Regions from separate parts of the Paraburkholderia sabiae genome, predicted to be linked through region 3. Evidence: predicted binding sites of a transcription regulator. Region 3 holds the regulator's gene; each other region holds the start of a gene.
The links. The regulator FliA, encoded in region 3, starts transcription of late flagellar genes. The targets are predictions, from matches to a motif close to CTAAAGTTTNNNNNNNNNNNGCCGNTA.
Positions count from the first base shown of each region.

Region 1: QEN71_RS32410 (flagellin domain-containing protein) is a predicted target of FliA. The motif match lies at 5,467-5,493, and genes of this name have one in related genera.
Region 2: QEN71_RS36205 (flagellin domain-containing protein) is a predicted target of FliA. The motif match lies at 1,447-1,473, and genes of this name have one in related genera.

Region 1 covers NZ_CP125296.1:604,174-611,697, forward strand. The annotation lists gene QEN71_RS32375 (carboxypeptidase-like regulatory domain-containing protein) at 1-302, opposite strand, end outside; gene QEN71_RS32380 (VOC family protein) at 439-819, opposite strand; gene QEN71_RS32385 (MFS transporter) at 816-2,123, opposite strand; gene QEN71_RS32390 (LysR family transcriptional regulator) at 2,226-3,098, shown strand; gene QEN71_RS32395 (DUF3563 family protein) at 3,103-3,240, opposite strand; gene QEN71_RS32400 (CPBP family glutamic-type intramembrane protease) at 3,456-3,944, shown strand; gene QEN71_RS32405 (MFS transporter) at 3,972-5,180, shown strand; gene QEN71_RS32410 (flagellin domain-containing protein) at 5,579-6,397, shown strand; gene QEN71_RS32415 (aldo/keto reductase family oxidoreductase) at 6,454-7,329, opposite strand; gene QEN71_RS32420 (LysR family transcriptional regulator) at 7,434-7,524, shown strand, end outside.
Region 2 covers NZ_CP125296.1:1,506,419-1,513,942, reverse strand. The annotation lists gene QEN71_RS36220 (glycoside hydrolase family 19 protein) at 1-135, opposite strand, end outside; gene QEN71_RS36215 (TetR/AcrR family transcriptional regulator) at 268-810, opposite strand; gene QEN71_RS36210 (hypothetical protein) at 1,071-1,325, shown strand; gene QEN71_RS36205 (flagellin domain-containing protein) at 1,556-2,374, shown strand; gene QEN71_RS36200 (hypothetical protein) at 2,696-2,833, shown strand; gene QEN71_RS36195 (class II aldolase/adducin family protein) at 2,846-3,625, opposite strand; gene QEN71_RS36190 (amidohydrolase family protein) at 3,657-4,526, opposite strand; gene QEN71_RS36185 (MFS transporter) at 4,552-5,838, opposite strand; gene QEN71_RS36180 (IclR family transcriptional regulator) at 6,202-6,933, shown strand; gene QEN71_RS36175 (enoyl-CoA hydratase/isomerase family protein) at 6,933-7,524, shown strand, end outside.
Region 3 covers NZ_CP125295.1:6,411,513-6,419,036, reverse strand. The annotation lists gene flhA (flagellar biosynthesis protein FlhA) at 1-685, shown strand, start outside; gene flhF (flagellar biosynthesis protein FlhF) at 1,017-2,900, shown strand; gene QEN71_RS28945 (MinD/ParA family ATP-binding protein) at 2,893-3,762, shown strand; gene QEN71_RS28940 (RNA polymerase sigma factor FliA) at 3,785-4,519, shown strand; gene QEN71_RS28935 (flagella synthesis protein FlgN) at 5,310-5,756, opposite strand; gene flgM (flagellar biosynthesis anti-sigma factor FlgM) at 5,854-6,192, opposite strand; gene flgA (flagellar basal body P-ring formation chaperone FlgA) at 6,299-7,524, opposite strand, start outside.

The DNA of each region.
Region 1 (7,524 bases), on a different replicon from region 3:
CCATGCGCGGTCGCGTTCAGCACCGTCGCGCCGTTCATGTCGGTGATGCGAACGGGAACGTCGGCGAGGTACTCGTTACCCTGATTCGATTTGCCCGCGAATTCGAGCACGAGCGGGTATTTGTGCATGACGTCTTTGAGCGCGGCCGATTGATCGCTGCCGATGCCGCCCGACAGATACGTCACCACGCCTTGTCGATGAAGCAGCGGCAAATCCGCGGTCGCGGCAAACGCGACATTCACCGCCGATTGCGTGAGCACGAGTGCGGCGGCAACGAGACCTGCTTTGGTGAATCGATTCATGACGATCTCCCATCGTGAAGAAATAAGCTGTTCATCCGCAGATGCTTTCGAACGGTAGAGTCCGTGTTTGCAATCTAGGCAGAGCGGATTAAACGGGGCTTAAAGCATGGGACGTCGTCGTTCACTTCTGGAAAACTCAGCCGAGCAGTTCGGATATCTCGATCAGGTTGAGATCGGGATCTCGCACATACACCGAGCGGATTTTCTGCGTCGCACCCGTACGTTCGACCGGGCCTTCGATGATCGGCCAATCGCATGCCGCGAGATGCGCAATCACCTGATCGAGCGGCACTGACGCGATGAAGCACAGATCCAGCGCGCCAGGCACAGGCAAATGCGCCTTCGGCTCGAATTCGCTTCCACGTACATGCAGATTGATTTTCTGGTTGCCGAAGCGGAACGCGATACGGTCCGCGCCGAACGTTTCCAGTTGCATCTGCATGACCTGCGTATAGAACTTCGTCGTGGCTTCGGCATCCGTGCACGTCAGCACCAGATGGTCGAGATGATCGATCATGATGTGGCTCCTTGCTTTCGAGTCATCGTTCGGCGTGCGCGCGACTGTGCACGCGCAACGTACAGAGTCAGTGTGCCGCACAAAGCGAGCATCGCGAAACCGAACCCGGCTACCGACGGCCACTTGCCGTTTTGCCAGAACCAGCCGCCCCACGAACCCAGCACGCTCGAACCGAGATAGTACGCAAGCAGATACAGCGACGTCGCATGTCCTTTCGCGCCGTCGGCGAGTTGTCCGACCCAGCCGCTCGCCACCGAATGCGTGATGAAAAAGCCGACGGTCAGCACGATGATGCCGATCACGACGGGTATGAGCGCATGCATCAGCGTCAACGCAAGTCCGAGCGTGGCAACCACGATGCCCGCCGTCAGCACGGGGCCGCGTCCGCAGCGGTCGGCCAGCGCGCCCGCGCTGGATGCCGCGACGATCCCGAACAGATATGAGCAGAAAATGAGGCCCGTTTGCGTCGCGCTGAGATCGAACGGCGGCGCCATCAGCCGGAAGCCCGCGTAGTTGTAGACCGTGACGAACACGCCCATCACGAGACATCCCGTTGCGAACACCGCAGGCAAGGTCGATGCCGTCAGATGCTTGCGCCACAGCGCAACGTGATGAGCCGCGCTGAGATCGGTTCTGCGCACGAAGTTGCGCGACGCCGGCAGCAGCATCACGAATGCGATCGCTGCGACCACGTCGACGATGCCGATGGTCAGCATCGCCGTGCGCCACGACAGATGATCGCTCATATAACTCATGCCCACGCGACCGATCATGCCGCCGAATGCGGTGCCGCCGACATAAAGCCCCATCGCGAGTCCCAGACCGCGCGGATCGATTTCCTCCGCGAGATACGCCATCGCCACGGCCGGCACGCCGCCGAGCGCGAGCCCTTCCAGTGCGCGTGCGACGAGAATGCTGTGCCAGTCCGCTTCGAGCGATGCGCAGACGTTGAAGAGCGCGGCGAGCGTCATCGAGACGAAGATCAGCCCGCGTCGGCCGAAGCGCTCCGACAATGCACCGGCGCAGAGAATCGACAACGCGAGAAAGCCTGTCGAGAGCGACAGGGCGAGCGAGCTTTGCGCCGCGCCGATATGGAACTCGGCGGCGAAAAGTGGAAGCAGCGGTTGCACGCAATACAGCAGCGAAAACGTGGAAAAGCCCGCGAGAAACAGCGCAATGCTGATGCGCCGAAAATCCGCGGAGCCGGGCCGCACGCCGATTGAAGCGGCATGCGTGCGTGCTTGTGCTTGTGCGCGAGTTGGTTCGACGCGCTCGGGCGTTTCAACAGCGGAGTCTGTGTTCATGGAGCAGTGCTGGCGTTCGACGGTGACGCGTATATTGTCGTGCCCGCCCGCTATACTGTCCAATATATGAAACTGCGTAACACGATACGTTTGAGCACTGACATGGAACTACGTCATCTGCGGTATTTCATCGAAGTTGCGAGTGAAGGCAATTTCACGCGTGCCGCCGAAAACCTCGGCATCGGGCAGCCGCCGCTCAGTCAGCAGATCAAGAGTCTGGAGCGCGAATTAGGCGTCGAACTGTTCCGCCGGACGCCTCACGGCGCCGAGTTGACTCATGCGGGCACGGCTTTTCTGATCGAGGCGCAGCGTGTGCTCGGGGGCGCGGAGCGCGCGACACGTGCAGCGCAACGTGCAGCGCGTGGCGAAACGGGGCGGCTGCGGATCGGCTTCACGGGGTCGGCGGCGTTCAATCCTGTCGTGCCGACGTTGATCCACCGTTTCAAGAACCGCTATCCGACCGTCGACCTGACGCTGGAAGAAGCGAACACGCCTGCGCTGCTGCAAGGGCTGCTCGACGACCGGCTCGACGCCGTGTTTTTCCGGCCCGGATCGACGCCGCCGGAGAACATTCAGATGCATCGCTTCGCCGACGAGACGATGAAGATCGTGCTGCCGTCGACGCATCCGCTTGCCACGAAAAAGCGCCTGCCGCTGACGGCGCTAGCCGACGAACCGTTCGTGCTCGTGCCGGGACCGGCGGGCGTCACGCTGCACGACGAGATCGTGCGAGCATGCGGCGAGGCGGGCTTCAGTCCGCGACTCGCGCAGCCTGCGCCGCAGGTGTCGTCGGTGATCAATCTGGTGGCAGCGGGTTTGGGCGTGTCCATCGTGCCCGCCGCGATCGCGCAGGTGCAGGTGAAAGGCGTACGTTACGTCGACGTGCAAGGCACGAAGATGCGGGCGCATCTCGCGTTGGGCTGGCGCGATGGCGATGCGTCCGCGGCGCTAGGCAATCTGGTCGGGCTGCTGTGACGGGCTAGTCGTTGCCATCCATCAGCCGCATACGGCGTTCGAGTTCGACCATGTCGACGGCCGCTGCGAGGTAAGCGTCGCGGCGGCTGTGTTCGGCGAGGTCCAACAGCTTGCGCAGCGCGAGGAAGAAGTATGCGAACATGGCGTGCTCCTGATGCATGGTGTAGGCGCACACACTTGCATCGACTATGCCATCGCGGGGTCGCCTTGTTGCATGGACGTCGAAGGCTCATAAGCATTGTCAGCAGGCGCGAAAGTGTTTGAGGCGAGCCAACTCTCGCGACACAATAGTTCGATTGCAGCATGCTTTTATCGCGCATTCGACCACCCCGCATTCGACATGGGAGGCTCGGCCTCATGCTGGAACGTTCGCTTCGACGCCGGTCCGTTTTAGCCGTCGCTGCCTGGCCAACCTGGCAACTGGTGGTATCGGGCGCGCTCGCGAGCTTTGCAGGGCAGTACGCGATAGCGGCTGTGATGCTGCGCGTCTTCGGCGATCCCTCGCATGTCGCGAATATATTCGTCGGTCATCCGAGATGGGTCGAACTTTTCTTCACCATCGTGCTTGCGCCGCTGTACGAAACGCTGATCTTCCAGTGGGGAATCATCACGCTGTTGCACGGGTTGCTGCGTCGCTCATGGCACTTTGCCGGGATCGTATCGACCGTAGTCTTCGGGCTTTGTCATGGCTATACCGATTGGCGCGCGATCAGTCTGACGGCGACTTCCGCGACGCTCGCCGCCGTGTTCGTAATCGAAGCCCGTCGAGGCGGCACGCCCGTCGTGGCGACGGTATCGACTCACGCACTCTTCAACACCCTCGTGGTCTGGGCTCACTGGGCCTGATCGTCTCTTGCTTGCAGGAACGAACGGATGCAGAGCAACTCCCGCGTCAGCACGCTTCGACAGATACCCGGCAGCGTCTGGGTATTGGGCTGCGTGAGCCTGTTGATGGACATCTCGTCGGAGATCATTCACAGTCTGCTGCCGATGTTCATGATGACGAGCCTCGGCGCGAACGCGGCGACGATCGGTTTGATCGAAGGCATCGCCGAGGCGACGGCGCCTATCGTCAAGATCTTTTCCGGTGCGCTTAGCGACTATCTCGGCAATCGCAAATGGCTCGCGGTAGCGGGCTATGGACTCGGCGCGCTGAGCAAACCGTTGTTCGCGCTCGCGCCGACGATCGGCCTCGTCGTGACGGCCCGCGTGATCGATCGCATCGGCAAAGGCATTCGCGGCGCGCCGCGCGATGCGCTCGTCGCCGATGTCACCCCGCCGCATCTGCGCGGCGCTGCGTTCGGCTTGCGGCAGTCGCTCGATACCGTCGGCGCGTTTCTCGGGCCGTTGCTCGCGGTCGCGATCATGCTGGTGTGGGCGGACAACTTCCGCCTCGCGTTCTGGCTCGCCGTGATTCCCGGCATGCTGGCTGTCGCGTTGCTGACCGTCGGCATCCACGAGCCTGCGCGGGAGCCGGGCGCAAAGCGCATCAATCCGATCCAGCGCGAGAACATCCGACAACTCGGCGCGGCATTCTGGTGGGTTGTCGCGGTTGGCGCCGTATTCGCGCTTGCGCGTTTCAGCGAGGCCTTTCTCGTGTTGCGCGCGATGGGCAGCGGCGTGCCCGTTGCGCTGGTGCCGCTCGTGATGGTCGCGATGAACGTGGTGTACTCGCTATCGGCATACCCGCTCGGCAAGCTCGCCGATTCGATGAGTCATATCAGGTTGCTGATTGCAGGCCTCGTGATTCTTGCCGTCTCCGATGTCGTGCTCGCACATGCCGTGCACTGGAGCGTTCTGCTCGTAGGCGTCGCGTTGTGGGGGCTGCATATGGGCATGACACAAGGCCTGCTCGCGACGATGGTGTCGCATAGCGCACCCGCGCATTTGCGCGGCACGGCGTTCGGCATCTTCAATCTGCTGAGCGGACTGGTGACGCTGGTGTCGAGCGTGATCGCCGGCGCGTTGTGGGACACGGTCGGCGCATCGGCGACTTTTTATGCGGGCGCTGCCTTTTGCGTGGCGACAATCGTGCTGCTAATCGCGAGTCCTGCGCGACGGTCCGAAGGTTTTCTGCGCTGAAAGTTTCACACACTGCACGTCAAAAGAGTTGTCAGTCAAAGTTATTACCACGTCAGCATTAAGCGTGCTGCTATCGGCTTTTGCTTTCGTCGAGTAATCAACATTACGTAATTACTCGTAACACGTTTATTCGAGGTATTCCATTTGTAATGACGTGATGATGAAACGGAAGGAATGGAATTGTGTCATTGAATATCGATAAAAATCAATGATATGTGAACGAAAAAACGCTTCGATTTGCATCCTGTCAATACGCGTATGGAAAGCAGGTATTCCAAATGGAAACCTAAAGCAATATTTGGAGACGTCGTAAACCCCTTCGAGCGGCGACGCAAAGCATTGAATAAGTCGCAGCGCCGCTTATGTCGATCCTTGATATAGATCCGAAAGGGGCTCAAATGCTGAACATCAATACGAACATCATGTCGTTGACGGCGCAGAACAATCTGGAGGGCTCGCAAAACGCGCTCTCGCAGGCGATCAACCGTCTGTCGTCGGGCAAGCGCATCAACACGGCCGCCGACGATGCGGCCGGCCTCGCGATCGCGACGTCGCAAACGGCTTCGATCAACGCGCTGACGCAAGGCGCGGCCAACGCGAACAACGGCATTTCGATGGTGCAGACCACGAACGGCGCGCTGCAATCGGTCGTCGACAACCTGCAGCGTATTCGCCAGCTCGCTGTCGAAGCAGGCGACGGCTCGCTCGATTCGAACGCGCTCGCCAACCTGCAATCGGAAGTGTCGACGCGTCTCACGGAAATCACGCGCGTCGCGCAGCAAACGACGTTCAACGGTCAGTCGGTACTCAATGGTATCGGCTCGGTCAACTTCCAGATCGGTGCGTTCAACGGTCAGCAGATTACCGCGAACTTCGGCTCGCAGAAGTGGGACGCGAGTTCGCTCGGCATCAGCGGCCTGAGCGTGGCGACGGCGTCGGGCGCGCAAGCCGCGATGAGCTCCATCGACAATGTGCTGACCAGCGTCAACACCTTCCAGGCAACGCTGGGCGCCACGCAGAACACGTTCCAGGCCGCGATTTCGACCACGCAAACGGAATCGACGAACATGAGCGCCGCCGAATCGCAGATCACCGACGCTGACTTCGCGACGGAAACGGCGAACCTGTCGAAGGCCCAGGTGTTGCAGCAAGCAGGTATTTCCGTGCTCGCGCAAGCGAACTCGATGCCGCAGCAGGTTCTCAAGCTGCTGCAGTAACAAGGCGCGTCGCGTGCATCCCGTGTGGTGTGAACGGGATGCACGTTGCAGGCAGCTTATTCGCCTGCACGTCCGATCGCATCGAGTTGGGCGAGCACGGCATCGCTGAGACGCAGTTGCGCGGCCTGCATGTTCTCGCGCAAGTGCGCGAGCGACGACGTGCCGGGAATCAGAAGAATGTTCGGCGAGCGATGCAGCAGCCACGCTAACGCAACCTGCATCGGCGTCGCGTTCAATGCACGCGCGATATCGGACAGCGCCGACGATTGAATCGGCGTGAAGCCGCCGAGCGGGAAGAACGGCACATACGCGATGCCTTGTGTCGCGAGTTGCGCGACGAGCGCATCGTCTTCGCGATGCACGAGGTTGTAGTGATTCTGCACGCACACGATCTCGACGATACGTTGCGCTTCTTCGATCTGCGCCGCCGTCACGTTGCTCAGACCGATGTGCTTCACGAGCCCTTCGCGCTGCATCTCGGCGAGCGCCGTCACCTGCTTCTCGATCGAGCCTTCGGCGGGCCTGTGAATATCGCCCATGATGCGGATGTTCACGACATCGAGCGCATCCAGACCGAGATTGCGCAGGTTGTCGTGCACGCCGCGTCGCAGATCGTCGGGTTCGTGCGCCGCAAGCCACGAACCGTCGTCGCCCCGAGTCGCGCCGAGTTTGGTGACGAGCGTCAGATCGGCGGAATACGGATGCAGCGCTTCGCGAATCAGCTGGTTCGTGATGTGCGGCCCGTAGAAGTCGCTGGTGTCGATGTGATTGACGCCCGACGCGACGGCCTCGCGCAAAACCGCGATACATGCGTCGCGATCCTTTGGCGGGCCGAATACGCCGGGGCCAGCCAGTTGCATCGCGCCGTAGCCCATGCGGCGTACCTGGCGGCCAGCCAGCGTGAAAGTGTCGGCGGGATTGACGTTCGGCATTGCGTGCTCCTTGGTAGACGATGAACGACAGTGTGAGCCGATTGCGCTGTTGAATAAAGGCATCTAAAGTGTACGGGCTGTTGAAAATCGTGAACAATGCGTCCATGGAACTCAACGACCTTGCTGCTTTCGTGTCGGTGGCGCGCGCCGGCGGTTTCCGTGACGCGGCGCGCATGAGCGGCGTTTCCGCATCGA
Region 2 (7,524 bases), on a different replicon from region 3:
ATTCAGACTGTTTGCCCATGCGTGAGGCGATTTGCAGCGCGGGAAGACACGCTTGATGGAATCAGCGTCTAACATAACTCCTCCGTTACCTATCGAGCACACTGCTCGCGCAACGCGCGAGCGATGCCGCAGCACGGATCGTTTCGGGTCGCGCAACCGAATGGCAGCCTGTTTCGACGACGGACCAGCGGCCATCTACTGGGTTAAACGAATCTGTGGCCGCTGTAATGCAAAAAAGCCTGGCGACGGACGATGCCGGACGTTTGCTCATTCATTGAAAGGAATCATCGCCAGCAATTGCGCAACGCCGGCACGCAGCTTGCGTTTGCTGGCGCCGTCGGCGGCCTGGACGGACAGGCCGCAGAACACCGACATGCACAAGGTTGCCAGCGCTACAGCGTCCGAGTGATGGACGAGTTCGCCTTGTTCGACGGCTTTTTTCAGGCGCTTTTCGACCGTCCGGGCAACCTTCAGCCGCAACTCCTGAAGGAAGTTGCGCAACTCGACGTGCTCCGCGCCGATCCCCGCGCCGCCGAGAAAAATCATGCAACCGCGAGAGCGCTGTCCTCCTGTGAAGAGATCGATGCTCGTCTCGAACATGGTCTCGAGGCTTTCGCGCAACGTAACGCCCGATTCGAACTTCCGGAGCGCCGCGCCGCCTTCGGCACGCACGTATAGCTCGATTGCCTCGCGATAGAGGCTTTCCTTGTTGCCGAACGCCGCGTAGATGCTGGGCGAGTTGACGCCCATGGCGTCGACGAGATCCGACATCGAGCACATGTCGAAGCCCTTTGCCCAGAAGAGATCCATCGCGCTCCTGAGCGCGGCGGTGCGTTCGAATGCTCTGGGCCTGCCACGTCCTTTCGCTTCGCCCAAACTGGCTGGCTCCATCTCCGCTCCCATCGACCGATTGTCGTCAAATCACGAAAACTGAATTCTATGTCGATCATAACAAAATTATGGACGCGACAATCCGGTCGTGCTTCAATATTTGTAATGGTCGTCACAGAAATAGCGCGGCGAACGATCGGATATCATGCGCGGCGCTTTAACGTCTAAAGGAGTGTGGAATGAAGCCGATTTTCTCGTCACTTTTTGCCGCCTTGCTGCTCGCCGCGCCGATGCTGTCGCACGCGCAAGCGGTTTCGGAGGCAAAGGCTGACTCGCCCGTGTTCACGGTTTATGTCGATACGCCCACGGGCTACACGTTCGTGAAGCTGCCCGACGGCTGGAAATACGTGGGCGCTGTGACGCAGGAAGATGCGCGTCTCGTGCAGAGCGGCGCGATGCCGAAAGCGACGTCATCGGCGAAACAGTCGAGTTAAGAAAAAGAAGGATTGGGTGAGCGCTGTGGCTTCTGCAAACAGCGCTCACAGCCGCAGAACGAGTGATTCTGTCCCCTCATTCTTCCGCTTGCGTCCCCAGAAATAAAAATGCAACGCAGCGGTAAAGGTACGGAGATTCCAGCCGTAATCCTTGAAGCAAGCTTGATCGTGCTATCGGATGGCACCGCTTGTTGCCGTCAAGTGGACGGCAATCTGAATTGGGGAAAGAAATGCTGAACATCAACACCAACATCGCTTCGCTGACCGCACAAAACAACCTGTCGGGTTCGCAAAGCGCACTGTCGCAAGCAATCAACCGTCTGTCGTCGGGCAAGCGTGTGAACACGGCTGCTGACGATGCAGCAGGTCTCGCGATTTCGACGACGCAAACGGCGTCGATCAACGCACTGACGCAAGGTGCCGCCAACGCCAACAACGGCATTTCGATGGTGCAAACCACGAACGGCGCACTGCAATCGGTCGTCGACAACCTGCAACGTATTCGCCAGCTGGCAGTGGAAGCAGGCGACGGCTCGCTCGACTCGAACGCACTGGCCAACCTCCAGTCGGAAGTGTCGACGCGTCTGAACGAAATCACGCGTGTTGCGCAACAAACGACGTTCAACGGCGCGCAAGTGCTGAACGGCATCGGCTCCGTCAACTTCCAGATCGGCGCGTTCAACGGCCAGCAGATCACGGCAAACTTCGGTTCGCAGAAGTGGGACGCGACGAGCCTCGGCGTCAACGGCGTGTCGGTTTCGACGGCTTCGGGCGCTCAGGCAGCAATGAGCACGATCGACACGGTTCTGACGAGCGTGAACACGTTCCAGGCAACGCTGGGCGCAACGCAGAACACGTTCCAGGCTGCAATCTCGACGACGAACACGCAAGCAACGAACATGAGCGCAGCACGTTCGCAGATCACCGACGCGGACTTCGCGACGGAAACGGCGAACCTGTCGAAGGCTCAGGTTCTGCAACAGGCTGGTATCTCGGTGCTCGCGCAAGCGAACTCGATGCCGCAGCAGGTTCTCAAGCTGCTCCAGTAATCGCGCTGGTTGATCGTTTGAACTGAGGCAGCGGCGTTCCGTACGTCGCCGCCTCAGTGTTGTGCCCGCCAGTGAAGGGGCTATCAGGCTTTCAGCAGCACTGCGCACACCGTTCCCGACGATCCTTTAGCGTCCTCGTAAGCCGTGGAGTCGGGACGGTTTTCCCCGGTCGTAGCCCTGAACGGCCGAGGGTTTTTGGGGGCAGGGCGCGCCCTCTTGCAGTCAGACTCGCAGTTTATTTTGCAATGCACCATGAACGGGTGTACTATAGGGTTAATACCTAGGCACTAACCCTTAATCAGTTTGCAAAAGGAGTCTGCAATGAACTACGCATCTGCCACGACGCCCGCCGCCAAAGGCGGTTTCTTTGCCCGCGTACGCGAATTTCTGGTCGACGCGTGGCGTGTTCACCTCGAAGTCTGCGAAATCGTCGCTGAATCGCATCGTCGGCCGTACTGATACTGCGCCGCGCTAGTTCCGATACGACGGATCCCGCCGGTCGAGAAAGCGCAGCATTGCAGGCCATTCCATTTCGCCATAAGGGCGGCGTGTTTCCGGCTTGTAGAGATGCGCGGTCTTGTCGATGACGTCCTGCGGCGGCAAATGAAGGTCGGTATTGCACGCCATCGCATCAACCTGCGCACGGCACGCGTTTTCGAGCCAGTAAATGGCATTGAAGGCTTGCGGAATCGACGCGCTCGCGACAAGCAATCCGTGATTTCGCAGGATCATCGCTTCGGCGTTACCGAGGTCTTCGGCGAGCGTCTTGCGCTCTTCGAGATCGATCGCGACGCCCTGATAGTCGTGATACGCGACGGGACTAAAACGCATCGCCGTTTGCGTAAGCGGCAGCAGTCCGCACGATAGCGCCGACACAGCAAGTCCGCCGCGGCTATGCGTGTGAATCACGCAATTCACGTCATGCCTCGCTGCATGCACCGCGCTGTGGATCACATAACCGGCGGCATTCACGCCATACGTGCCCTCGTTCGGATTGAACAGCACGTTGCCGTCGATATCGATCGTGATCAGGCTCGACGCCGTGATCTCCTCATACATAAAGCCATACGGGTTGATCAGCAACCGCGTGTCGTCGCCGGGAATACGTGCGGTGATGTGGTTGTACACGAGATCGCTCAAGCCGAAATACGGCATCAGCCGATAGCACGCGGCCAGATCGACGCGTGTGTTCCATTCCACGTCCGATACTGTCGACTTCACGTTGGACGGCATCTGTTGTTCCCTCAGCATGTTCGTCTCCAGATTCATTCGATAACAGGGCTCATGACGTGGCGAAGCCATAAAGCGCCGCGGGGTTATCCACGAGGATACGCTGCTGCGCATCGCGGGACGGCGCCCAGCGCATCAGCGCATCGAGCAGTTCGCCGTCGTCGGGGAGCGTACCTTCCAGGTTCGGGTGCGGCCAGTCCGTGCCCCACACGCAGCGCTCCGTCGCGACGCGCGCCAGCAACGTGGCAAGCGCATCGGTATCGCGAAACGGATAGCCCTCGTTCGAACATCGATACGCGCATAGCTTGAGCCACGCGCGTCCGCCATCGAGCAATGCACGCAACGCGGTGATAGCGGGATGCGCAGTGCCCCACGCAGCGGGTATCTGTCCCATGTGATCGATGACGACTTCGGTAGGCAAGCGGCGCAGAATCGGCAGCAGATCAGGCAGGTCCTCGCCGTTCGCGTAGATCTGCGTGTGCCAGCCAAACGGCGCGATTCTCTCCGCCAGTTGCGTCAGATGCGCGATGGGCGGACCGCCCGGTGTTACGAGGTTGACGCGCACGCCCCGCGCGCCGGCGTCGTGCATCTCACGTAAATTCCCATCGCTGATCTCCGGATCAATCACGACGATCGCGCGGCTGCGCTGCACACCGAAGTGCGCGACGGCATCGAGTGTGCAGCGGTTGTCGGTGCCATAGAAACTCGGCTGCACGATGACGACGCGCTGCGTGCCGAGCACTTCCTGTACATGCTCGTACTGGCGCAGCGACGCGTCGGCGGGCGTATAAGCGCGGCTTTCGCTCAACGGAAAGCGCTCGCGCGGCCCGACGATATGAATGTGGCAGTCGCACGCGCCGGGCGGCGCCTTGTTCTCGGGCGGCTTGATGATCTCGCTTGGTGGCTGGCAGCTTGCGGTCATAGGGCGTACGGGCTCAGGTAGGCGCTCAGGAAGGCGTATAGCTGTTGGCCGCGCCGCCTTCGGCCTGCAGCGACGGTTCGGCGTCGTCGGGCAGCGGTCTGCCGAGCGTTTCGGGCAACAGCAGCACGGCGAGCAACATCAGCGCATACGCGGCGATACCGAACGCGGCGATCGCGTTGCCGAGCCCCATCACGCTCGTCAGCTTGCCGACCAGCGCGGGAAAGAGCGCGCCGATGCCGCGCCCGAAGTTGTAGCAGAAGCCCTGGCCGGCCGCGCGGATACGCGTCGGGAAGAGTTCGGTCATGTACGGGCCCATCGGCGAAAACATCATGAACGCGCACAGGCCGAGCGGGAAGCCGAGCACGAGCATCGCGCCGTTGCCGATCGGCGCGAGCATGTAGGCGCCGAGGATGACGGCCGAGCCGATCGCGCTGACCATGAAGGTTTTCTTGCGGCCGATCGAGTCGGCCAGATACGCGCCGAGAATAAAGCCGACGAACGCGCCGAGAATCATCACCGTCGTATAGCCCGTTGTGCCAATGACGGAGAGGCCGCGCGACGTCTTCAGATACGTCGGCAGCCAGATCAGGAACGTGTACGAGCCGCCGATCGATGCCGTCGCAAGCGCGGACACCCTGAGTGTGGTCGCGAGATAGTCGAGGTGAAAGATGGCCAGCAACTGGCGCAGCACGCCGCGATTGCGCCGCTCGCGCCGTCCTTTCGTGAAGACACCCGATTCCGGCACGTGACGGCGCACCCAGAACACCAGCAGCGCGGGCGCGAGGCCGACCCAGAACAGCGCGCGCCACGCGAGTTGCTCGGGCATGATCGAGAAGAACAGGCCGAACAATAGCGCCGCGAGTCCCCATCCCACCGCCCATCCGCTCTGCACGATGCCGACCGCGCGTCCGCGATATACACCGCGCACGGTCTCGCCGATCAGCACGGCGCCCGCCGCCCATTCCCCGCCGAAGCCGAAGCCTTGCAGCGCCCGGCAGATGAAAAGCTGCTCGTAGCTCTGCGTGAAGCCGCAGGCGAAGGTGAAGACCGCGTACCAGAGGATCGTCGCCTGCAGCACTGCGACGCGACCGAAGCGATCGGCGGCCAGTCCGCTCAGCCATCCGCCGACGGCCGACGCGAGCAGCGTCACCGTGCCGAGCATGCCCGCTTCAGCCGCCGTGATGTGCCATCCGATCAGCAAGGTAGGTATGACGAAGCTGTAGACCTGTACGTCGAGCGCATCGAGCGTCCAGCCAAGAAAACAGCCGGCCATGGTGCGCCGCTCAGTCTTGTCGAGCTCCGACATCCACATGTCTGTCTCCTGATCGTGCGTCGACGCAGCAGTCGATCCGCTCACGCAAATGATTCGTCATCCGAATCGTTTGCGCGCCGTCTTCAGCGGGCCGGGTTTGTCCGGGCTCGCAAGTCGTCGACGTTTACTTTTCGCTATTTCGAAACTAATTTCGAATATATGGATCGACTATAGGAGCCGGTTTTTGACGTGTCAAGAAAGCGCAAAGCGCGTCGACCCATGTCAAAACCGCGTGCGGTAAGGGGCGGCAGCATCCTGGATGCGATTTCCCAGGGCTTTCCACTAGCACGCGACGCTGGCGCATCGGGCCGATTGGCCTATACTGAATTTCGAAATACCAAATTATTTTTCGAACATACGAAAATGAAACCAACCGATCGTGCACTGGGCATCTTCGAAGCATTCGAGGCCGAAGGGCGTCCGCTGACGCTCAGCGAACTCGCGGAAGCGGCGGGTTTGCCTGTGAGTACGAGTCACGGCATCGTGCGCGTGCTGCTCGAACGCGGCTATCTCTATCTGACCAGCCGCAGAAAAGACCTCTTTCCCACACGACGCCTGTACGACATGGCGGCGAAGATCATCGCCAACGACCCGTACCTCGAACGGATCGAGCCGCAACTTCAGACACTGCGCGACGCGACCCAGGAGACGGTGATCGTCGGCAAGCGGCAGCATGACGAGATCGTCTATCTGAGCGTGCTTGAAGGGCCACAGACGATTCGCTACAGCGCGGCGGCGGGCGCACTGAAACCGCTGCATTCGACCTCGATCGGCAAAGCGATGCTGAGCCGCGTCGACGCGAGCGAGTTACGGCGTTTTCTCGCGCAGGCCGCGTTGCCTAGCGTGACGGACAACACGCTGACCACGGCCGACGAACTTTTCGACGACATCGCGCACTCGCGGGAAAAAGGCTTTTTCGTCACGCGCGGCGAGAGCGTCAGCGACGTGTTCGCGATCGCGGTGCCCGTCGACGTGAATCGCGACGTGCTCGGCATTGCCGTCGCTGGGCCGCGTCACCGGATGGAAGAACAGATCGAGCGGATCGGTGCAGTGTTGCTGGAAGCGAAGCGCTCGATCGAAACGGGCGGGCATTGATGAAGGACGAAGCGCATCGCTCGGACTCAGCAGTGCTCACCGCCGTGCGTGAGGGTGTGCTGCACGTGACCATCAATCGCCCGGACAAGCGCAATGCACTCAACCGCGCGACGCTCGACGCTTTACGCACCGCCTTCACAGAAGCTAAACGCGATGACGCGTTGCACGCGGTCGTGCTGTCCGCAGCAGGCGAGCGCAGCTTCGCGGCGGGCGGCGACCTGCGCGAGTTCGACGCGCTGCGCAGCGAGGCCGATGCCGCCGCGCTGTTCGATCATGCAGCAGCGGCGCTCGACGCCATTCGCGCGACGTCCGTTCCCGTGATCGCCGCATTGAACGGCACGGCACTCGGTGGCGGCGCGGAACTGGCCGTCGCTTGCGACTACCGCGTGGCGGCCGCGCATGCGTGCATCGGCTTCGTGCAGGCCACGCTCGCTATCACCACTGGTTTCAGCGGCGGCGAAGATCTTTTCGCGCTGCTAGGCCCCGCGCGCGCAATGCGCGTGCTGGCGCAAGCGCGCGTGATCGACGCGCATGAAGCCCTCGCGCTCGGCCTCATCGACGATATCGCCGAACAAGGGCAACCACTCGAAG
Region 3 (7,524 bases):
CACGAATCTGCGCGAACAGGCGCAGGTGTACGGCTACACGGTGGTCGATTCGAGCACGGTCGTCGCGACGCATTTGAACCACCTCGTCGTCACGCACGCTGCGGAACTGCTCGGTCGCCAGGAAGTGCAGGCGCTGATCGAGCGCATGCAGAAGGACGCCGCGCCGCTCGTCGACGATGTCGTGCCGAAGATGCTGCCCGTCGCGACGCTGCAGAAGGTGCTGCAGAACCTGCTCGAGGAAGGCGTGCCCATCCGCGACATGCGCACGATCCTCGAAGCGCTGTCGGAACATGGCGGCAAGATCACCGATCCGCACGATCTGACGGCCGCCGTGCGCCTCGCGCTCGGCCGCGCGATCACGCAGCAGTGGTTCCCCGGCAACGGCGACATTCAGGTGATGGGTCTCGACTCGAATCTGGAGCGGCTCTTGACCCAGGCGCTCGCGACGGGCGTCAATCCCGGACTCGAGCCGGGCCTCGCGAACACGCTGCTGATGGAGACGCAGAAGGCGATGACGCGCCAGCAGAACCTCGGCCTCACGCCGGTGATGCTCGTCCAGCATTCGCTGCGTGCGATGCTCGCGCGCTTCCTGCGGCGCAGCCTGCCGCAACTCAAGGTGCTGTCGTATGCGGAAGTGCCTGATACGCGGCACGTGCGCGTGGTGAACGTGATCGGCGCGCACTAATCGGCGCGCACTGAGCGCCGCGCGACTCTCTCGCGCGGTTTCATCCGCGTCTGGTTTCCCGAAGGCCGGTCCGCATCTCGCGGCCGGCCTTTTTCACTGGAGCGCGCACGGGGCCTTGATACACAAGGCTGCGCGCGTTGTGCGGCGCGGCGCGGCGTTGCCCGCCGGTCAAAATTCCCGAGGTTTCGGGCCGTTGCATGTGCACCGAATGCCTGAATTGCCAGCGTTTCACCGTCTTTATTGCCCGATGGTGGTTGGACGTCTTTCGCAATAATTCATCTCATCGGGAAACGGTATGTCGCCGGTCCGCGTAGCTCATCGGAGAATCAGCTTGAACATTCGCAAATTTGTCGGTGCAACGAGTCGTGACGCACTGCGTCTCGTCCGTGAGGCATTGGGCTCCGATGCAGTCGTGTTGTCGAATCGCACCAACGAAGACGGCACCGTCGAAATCGTCGCCGTGGCCGACAGCGATCTGAGCGCAATTACGCCGCGCAGCCAGGAAGGCGCCGCAGCAGGCGCTAACGCAGCAGCCAGCGTCGGCATGAACGCAGCAGCAGGCGGCGCACGTGCGCTGATGGCGCCCACCGCATCGTCCGCGCCGTCGATGTCGGTCAATCCGTATGCGAGCGGAATGCCTGACGTGTTCTCGTCGGTGTTCGGCGCGAGCCCGGAAGCAGGCACGGAGCGCATGGCCGCCGCGAGCGAAGAGAAGGCCGAGCCGCAAGCGGCCGCCGCCGCGAGCGCAGCAGCCGAAGCGCCCGCCGCACGCGCAACGGATGACGTGCGCGTTGAACTGCGCGCAGAAGCACGCAGCGAACTCCCCGCAGCGCCTGCCGCCGCCGCGAAGTCGGCCGCGCCCGCGATGCCCGAAGCACCCGTGCGCCAGCGCACGATGGCTGAAACGAATCCGTGGCTGATCGATCACGCGCGCCGCATCGCGGCCAAGGACGTGGTTCCGGCAGCCAATCCGACGATGACGCCCGCCGCTGCAGTTGCGCGTGGTCTGGGCGCACCCGTCGACGCCAGCAGGGAAGACGCGAAGCCCGACTGGGCGCGCGAAGCCGCGCAGGTCGCCGCACGCCGCGCCGCGCAGAAGAACAACATCGTGCCGACCGTGGCGGAAGGCGCGAGCGACATCAACACCCGCGACGGCCGCAAGAGCGGCGCCGCCGACATCACGCCGAAGGTCGCCGCCGCGCTGACGGATTCGATCCAGTCGCGCATCGAGCAGATGGTCAACGAGACCGTGATGCAGGAACTCGGCGCGATGCGCGGCATGATGGAAGAACAGTTCGCCGGCCTGCTGTGGGCCGACCGCCAGCGCCGCAGCCCGACGCACGCCACGCTGACCAAGCATCTGTTCGCAGCCGGTTTCTCGGCGCAACTGGTGAAGATGGTGATCGACAACCTGCCGGAAGTCGAAGGCATGGAAGACGGCATGGAGTGGGTGAAGACGGTGCTCGAATCGAACGTGCCCGTGATGGAAAACGAAGACGCGCTGATGGAGCGCGGCGGCGTGTTTGCGCTGATGGGCCCGACGGGCGTTGGCAAGACCACGACCACGGCCAAGCTCGCGGCGCGCTGCGTGATGCGCTTCGGCGCCAGCAAGGTCGCGCTGCTCACCACCGACAGCTACCGGATCGGCGGTCATGAGCAGCTGCGCATCTTCGGCAAGATTCTCGGCGTGTCGGTACATGCCGTAAAGGACAGCGCCGACCTGACGCTCGCGCTCTCCGAACTGCGCAACAAACACATCGTGCTGATCGACACGATCGGCATGAGCCAGCGCGATCGCCTCGTGTCCGACCAGATCTCGATGCTGTGTCGCGCCGGTCAGCCCGTGCAGCGCCTGCTGCTGCTGAACGCGACGAGCCACGGCGACACGCTGAACGAAGTCGTGCAGGCGTATCAGAACGCGCCGGACCAGCAGCCGCTCGCCGGCTGCATCCTGACCAAGCTCGACGAAGCGACCAATCTGGGCAGCGTGCTCGACACGGTGATCCGCTACAAGCTGCCCGTGCATTACGTATCGACGGGACAGAAGGTGCCGGAGAACCTGTACGTCGCCACGAAGAAATTTTTGATCAAGAGCGCCTTCTGCATTCCGCGCGACAACTCGCCGTTCGTCCCGCAGGACGAGGACGTGCCGGCGCTGCTGTCGGCCCTGTCGGCCCGTTCGACCGCCGATCTGCACGAGGTTCGCTTTGGATAAGTTCGTGCTGGATCAGGCTGAAGGACTGAGGCGCCTGCTGGCGCGCTCCGGCTCGCGGATCGTGGCCGTCGCTGGCGGCTCGCATGGCGTGGGCGTGACGACGACGGTGGTGAATCTCGCCGCCGCGCTCGCGGAGCAGGGCAAGGACGTACTCGTGATCGACGAGTCGCTCGGCGAGCGCTCGGTGAGCGCGATGCTGGGCGGCGTGCGCGGCGCAGGCAATTTCGCCGCGGTGATGCGCGGCGAGATGACGCTCGATCAGGCGGCTGGCCGTCACGCGCTGGGCTTCGCGGTGCTCGCAGCATCGCGCGGCAATCGCGAAAGCTGCACGCCGGAACAGATGGGCGTGGTGCTGAGCGGGCCGGCCGATGTCGTGCTGATCGACGCGCAGGTGGATCGCGAAGGCTCGCTGTCCGCGCTGGCGATGCAGTCCCACGACGTGATGGTCGTGACGCGCGTCGCGGCGCAGGCGATCACCGATGCGTATGCGTGCATGAAGCGTTTGCACTTCGCGCATGCGATTGCGCAGTTTCGTGTGCTCGTGAACCACGTGCAGAGCGTGGCCGATGCGCACACCGCTTTTGAAAATCTGGCGGGCGTGGCGGGGCGTTATCTCGCTGTGTCGCTGGAAGATGCCGGCTGCGTTGCAGCCGATCCTTTGATGGCGCGAGCCACGGATTTGTCGCGTTGTGTCGTCGATGCTTTCCCATCGGCACCTGCTGCGCGCGATTTCCGTCATATCGCAGCCGAACTGCAGTACTGGCCGATGCGGCCAGCGATTTCGTCACGGACGCATGGCGTGCCGCGGACGACCGTAACTACGGCGCAATTCGCCGATCAACCGTCTGCGCAGCACGCCTGAGGGCAAGGATAAGGGGAGCACGATGTACAACGCTCAAGGAAAAATTTCGCAAGCCGACGTTTTGACGAAATACGCACCGCTGGTGCGCCGTCTCGGTTTGCAGCTCGTCGCCAAGATGCCGGCGAGCGTCGATCTCGACGATCTGATTCAGGCCGGCATGATTGGCCTGCTCGACGCGGCGAGCCGTTACAAGGAAGACCAGGGCGCGCAGTTCGAGACGTACGCGAGCCAGCGGATTCGCGGCGCGATGCTCGACGAGCTGCGCAGCAACGACTGGCTGCCGCGTAGCTTGCGCCGCACGTCGCGCGAGGTCGAAAGCGCCGTGCATCAGGTCGAGCAGTCGCTGGGCCGTTCGGCGAGCGAGACGGAGATTGCCGAGCATCTGAAGATGCCGCTCGACGAGTATCAGTCGATGCTGCAGGATCTGCACGGCAGCCAGCTGATTTACTACGAAGACTTCGATCGTTCGGCGGATGACGAGCCGTTCCTCGACCGTTATTGCGTCGATCATTCGGATCCGCTGTCGGCGTTGCTGGATGAGTCGCTGCGCGGTGCGCTGGTCGAGGCGATCGACCGGTTGCCCGAGCGGGAGAAGCTCCTCATGTCGCTTTACTATGAGCGCGGGTTGAATCTGCGTGAGATTGGAGCTGTGATGGAAGTGAGCGAGTCTCGCGTTTGTCAGTTGCATTCGCAGGCTGTTGCTCGGTTGAGGACTCGCTTGCGCGAGCAGGCCTGGGCTTCGGCTGAGACTAGCTAAGGTTTTTTCTTTGCCCGGCGGGCGGCTTTCTCGGGTCGTTCGCTGTTGCTTCTTTTCTTCGAAAGAGCTGATCTTTTTTTAGGTCGGCTCTTTTTGTTTTTGTGCCTTTGCCTTTGCCTTTGCCTTTGCTTTTGCTTTCGCTTTCGCCTTCGCTGGCATCCGCTCTATCGTTTTGGTTTATTAGCGTTGCCCCTGTGCGGGGCGGCAGTTACTTTCTTTGCCGCCGCAAAGAAAGTAACCAAAGAAAGCGGCTTCACACCTCCGGTGCCTGCCAGGTTCGCGCTGGGCCATGCCGCAGTTGAGCTGTCGCGCAGCGACGCCAACACTCCGTAGAAAGCCCGCAGTCGGGCGCGCGCGGCAGGAAAGATGACATCCACTTGGAGCACATTCGGTCGGCTTGTTTTTGTCCGTCTGCCGTCGGTCCAATGGCGGCGGTATGTGCTCCAGACTGTGTGTGGGTTTTCGCGCCGTGCGCGGTTGACTGCGGGCTTTCTACGGGGTGTTGGCGTCGCTACGCAATAGCTCAACCGCGGCACGCGGCAGCGTTATCCTGGCAGGCACTGGAGGTTCAAAGCGGCTTTCTTTTGCCTACTTTTCTTTGCCGCTGCAAAGAAAAGTAGGTGCCGCCCCGCACAGGGGCAACGCTAGCAAACCGATACGTCAACGCGGATGCCAGCAAAAGCAAAGGCAAAAACCAAAAACCGAAAACCCAAAAAACAAAACCGGCACCAAAAGGCACCGGTCCGGTAGAGAACAGAAGGGGATCCAAAGGGGCGAAGCCCCTTAAAAATCAAACCCCAAAAGCAGGAACCCGCCCATCGGGCCCATAAAGCGCACCACGCTCCGGCCCAACGGCCACATTAAGAGCAGCAAGCGCCCGCCGGTTGTACTCCATCCGAGTACGAATCAGCGCACCGTTCGTGGTATTGAACCGCTTGGCGCGCTCAACAGCCTTCTGCAACAAGGACCACTGCGTCGCAAGACGCGAATCGTTGGCGACGGCCAGTTCCATGCCCTTCCATCCGGCAGGATAGCCAAGCTGCGCCAGCTGCGTGTCGCGCACCTTTTCAAGCGTGGAGAGTTTGTCCACCAGCTCCATCTTCTTTTCGACGATGGGCGGCAGCGTGTCGATGGGGTGCACCGTGGTCAGTGCTCGCTCCTCGGCTGCGAGGACGGAGGCAAACAGCTCCACAGCGGAATATTCGTCGATGACGGTGGCAAGCAGGGCGTCTTTCATCACAAAGCAACTCGCTAGGCACCGGATTGCGTCGACCGCAAACCGGATTTGTCACAAATACCGCCCGGCACCCTGCGCACCGCTCATCGGTGCGTCATCAGTTGCCGGACTGGCTCTTCTTTTGCAGCAGGTCGCGCGCCGTTGCCAGCACGCCATCGGCGATCTTGCCGGAGTCGATCGTCAACGTACCGTCCTTGATCGCCTGCTTGATCGACTCGACATGCGCCGTATCGATATCCGACGAACCGGCGCTAGCGAGGCTGTGCAACTGCGACGACAGCCCCGACAGATTGACATTCGCGGCGCCCGACGTGCTCGCGCCCGTCGACGTTGCCGTGCCTGCGCCGCCCGTCGTGGCGGCGTCACTTTGCTGCGGGCGCTGCAGCCCGTCTTTCAACGTCTGCAGGCCGGAATGGTTAGTGGAATCAACTTTCACGATTGGCTTCCTGTGCGATTTGAATGTAATAACGGCATTCACCCATCGAACTTTAGCTCAACCGATCCGACACGTTTTTCAACTTGTAACGGCTGGAAACTCCGCGTCAGAGCTGGATTTCGACCGTCCCGGCGTCCTTCACGATGCCCTGGATGATCTGTCCGTTCGCCGTCTTCACCCGCACCGGCTGACCCGGCGCCGCGTTGTTCATCGCGCTGCCTTCCGCCGAAATCGCGAAGCCCGGACCCAGCGCAACCACTTTCACGCTCTGGCCGATCGATACGGCCTCGGCGCTCTTCAACATGTCGCGGCGCAGCGGCAAGCCCGCCGACACGCGCATCAACGCGACCGAGCCGACCGCCTGCGCCGGATCGGTGATCACGGCTTGCGGCAGCAGCGTCAGATCGCCGTCGCGCGCGATGAGATCGGCGGCGGACAGCAGCTCGCCCGGCGCAATCGCGCGCGCGGCGAGGAAATATGTCGCGTGAATCGAAACCTTGGCCTGCAGATACAGCGTCCACGGACGCTCGCCCGCGCAGCGCACGCCGACCGTCGTGCGGCCCCAGACGCGCGCGCCCGTCGGCAGGAACGGCTCGAGCGTCGTGCACGCGGCGAGACCGCGCGGAAACACCGTCGCGACGGTGATGTCGACCTTGCCCGGCAAGCCCGCCGACTGCTGCTGCAAATAGGCAAGCGCCGCGCGGCGGATCGCTTCGCCGTCCTGCTGTCCTGCGGGTACGGGCGCGGCGGGTTGAGCCGCAGCTTGTGCGGACGGCTGCGCGGGAGCCGGTGCAGCGGCAGGCGTTGCCGCAGCCACGCCATTGCGTGCGGTAGCGTTGCGCAGTTGCGCGGCAGCGGCATTGCCAGCGGGCGGATTGACGGCGATCGGCTGAACGGCTGCTGCCTGACGCGCGGCGGCCGGAGCCGGCGCGACCATCACGGGCATCACCTGACGCGCGGCCGGTTGCAGGCTCACGCGCATCATGCCTGGCGCACTCGTATTCATATTAGCGGCGGCAACGGGCGCAGCCTTCTGCGCCGTCGCGTCGCCCGCGCCCGGAATCACAATCGCGCCATCGGCATGCGCGGCTTGCGCGAAGCGGTCCGCATCGCCGCGCGGATTCGCGGCAAGCGTTGCGGGCGCAACGGTCGGCGCATTCGGAACACTCGCGCGCGGCGCGGCAGCAGGCGCCGGCGCATTGATGCGCTCGGCCATCGCCTGCAGATCGGCGGGATTCTTCTCGCCGGGGCCGGCGATCACGATCGGTCCGCCATTCGACGAACCGCTTTCCTGTGCATGCGCGACGGATGCGGCGGCGCATGCGCCGACCA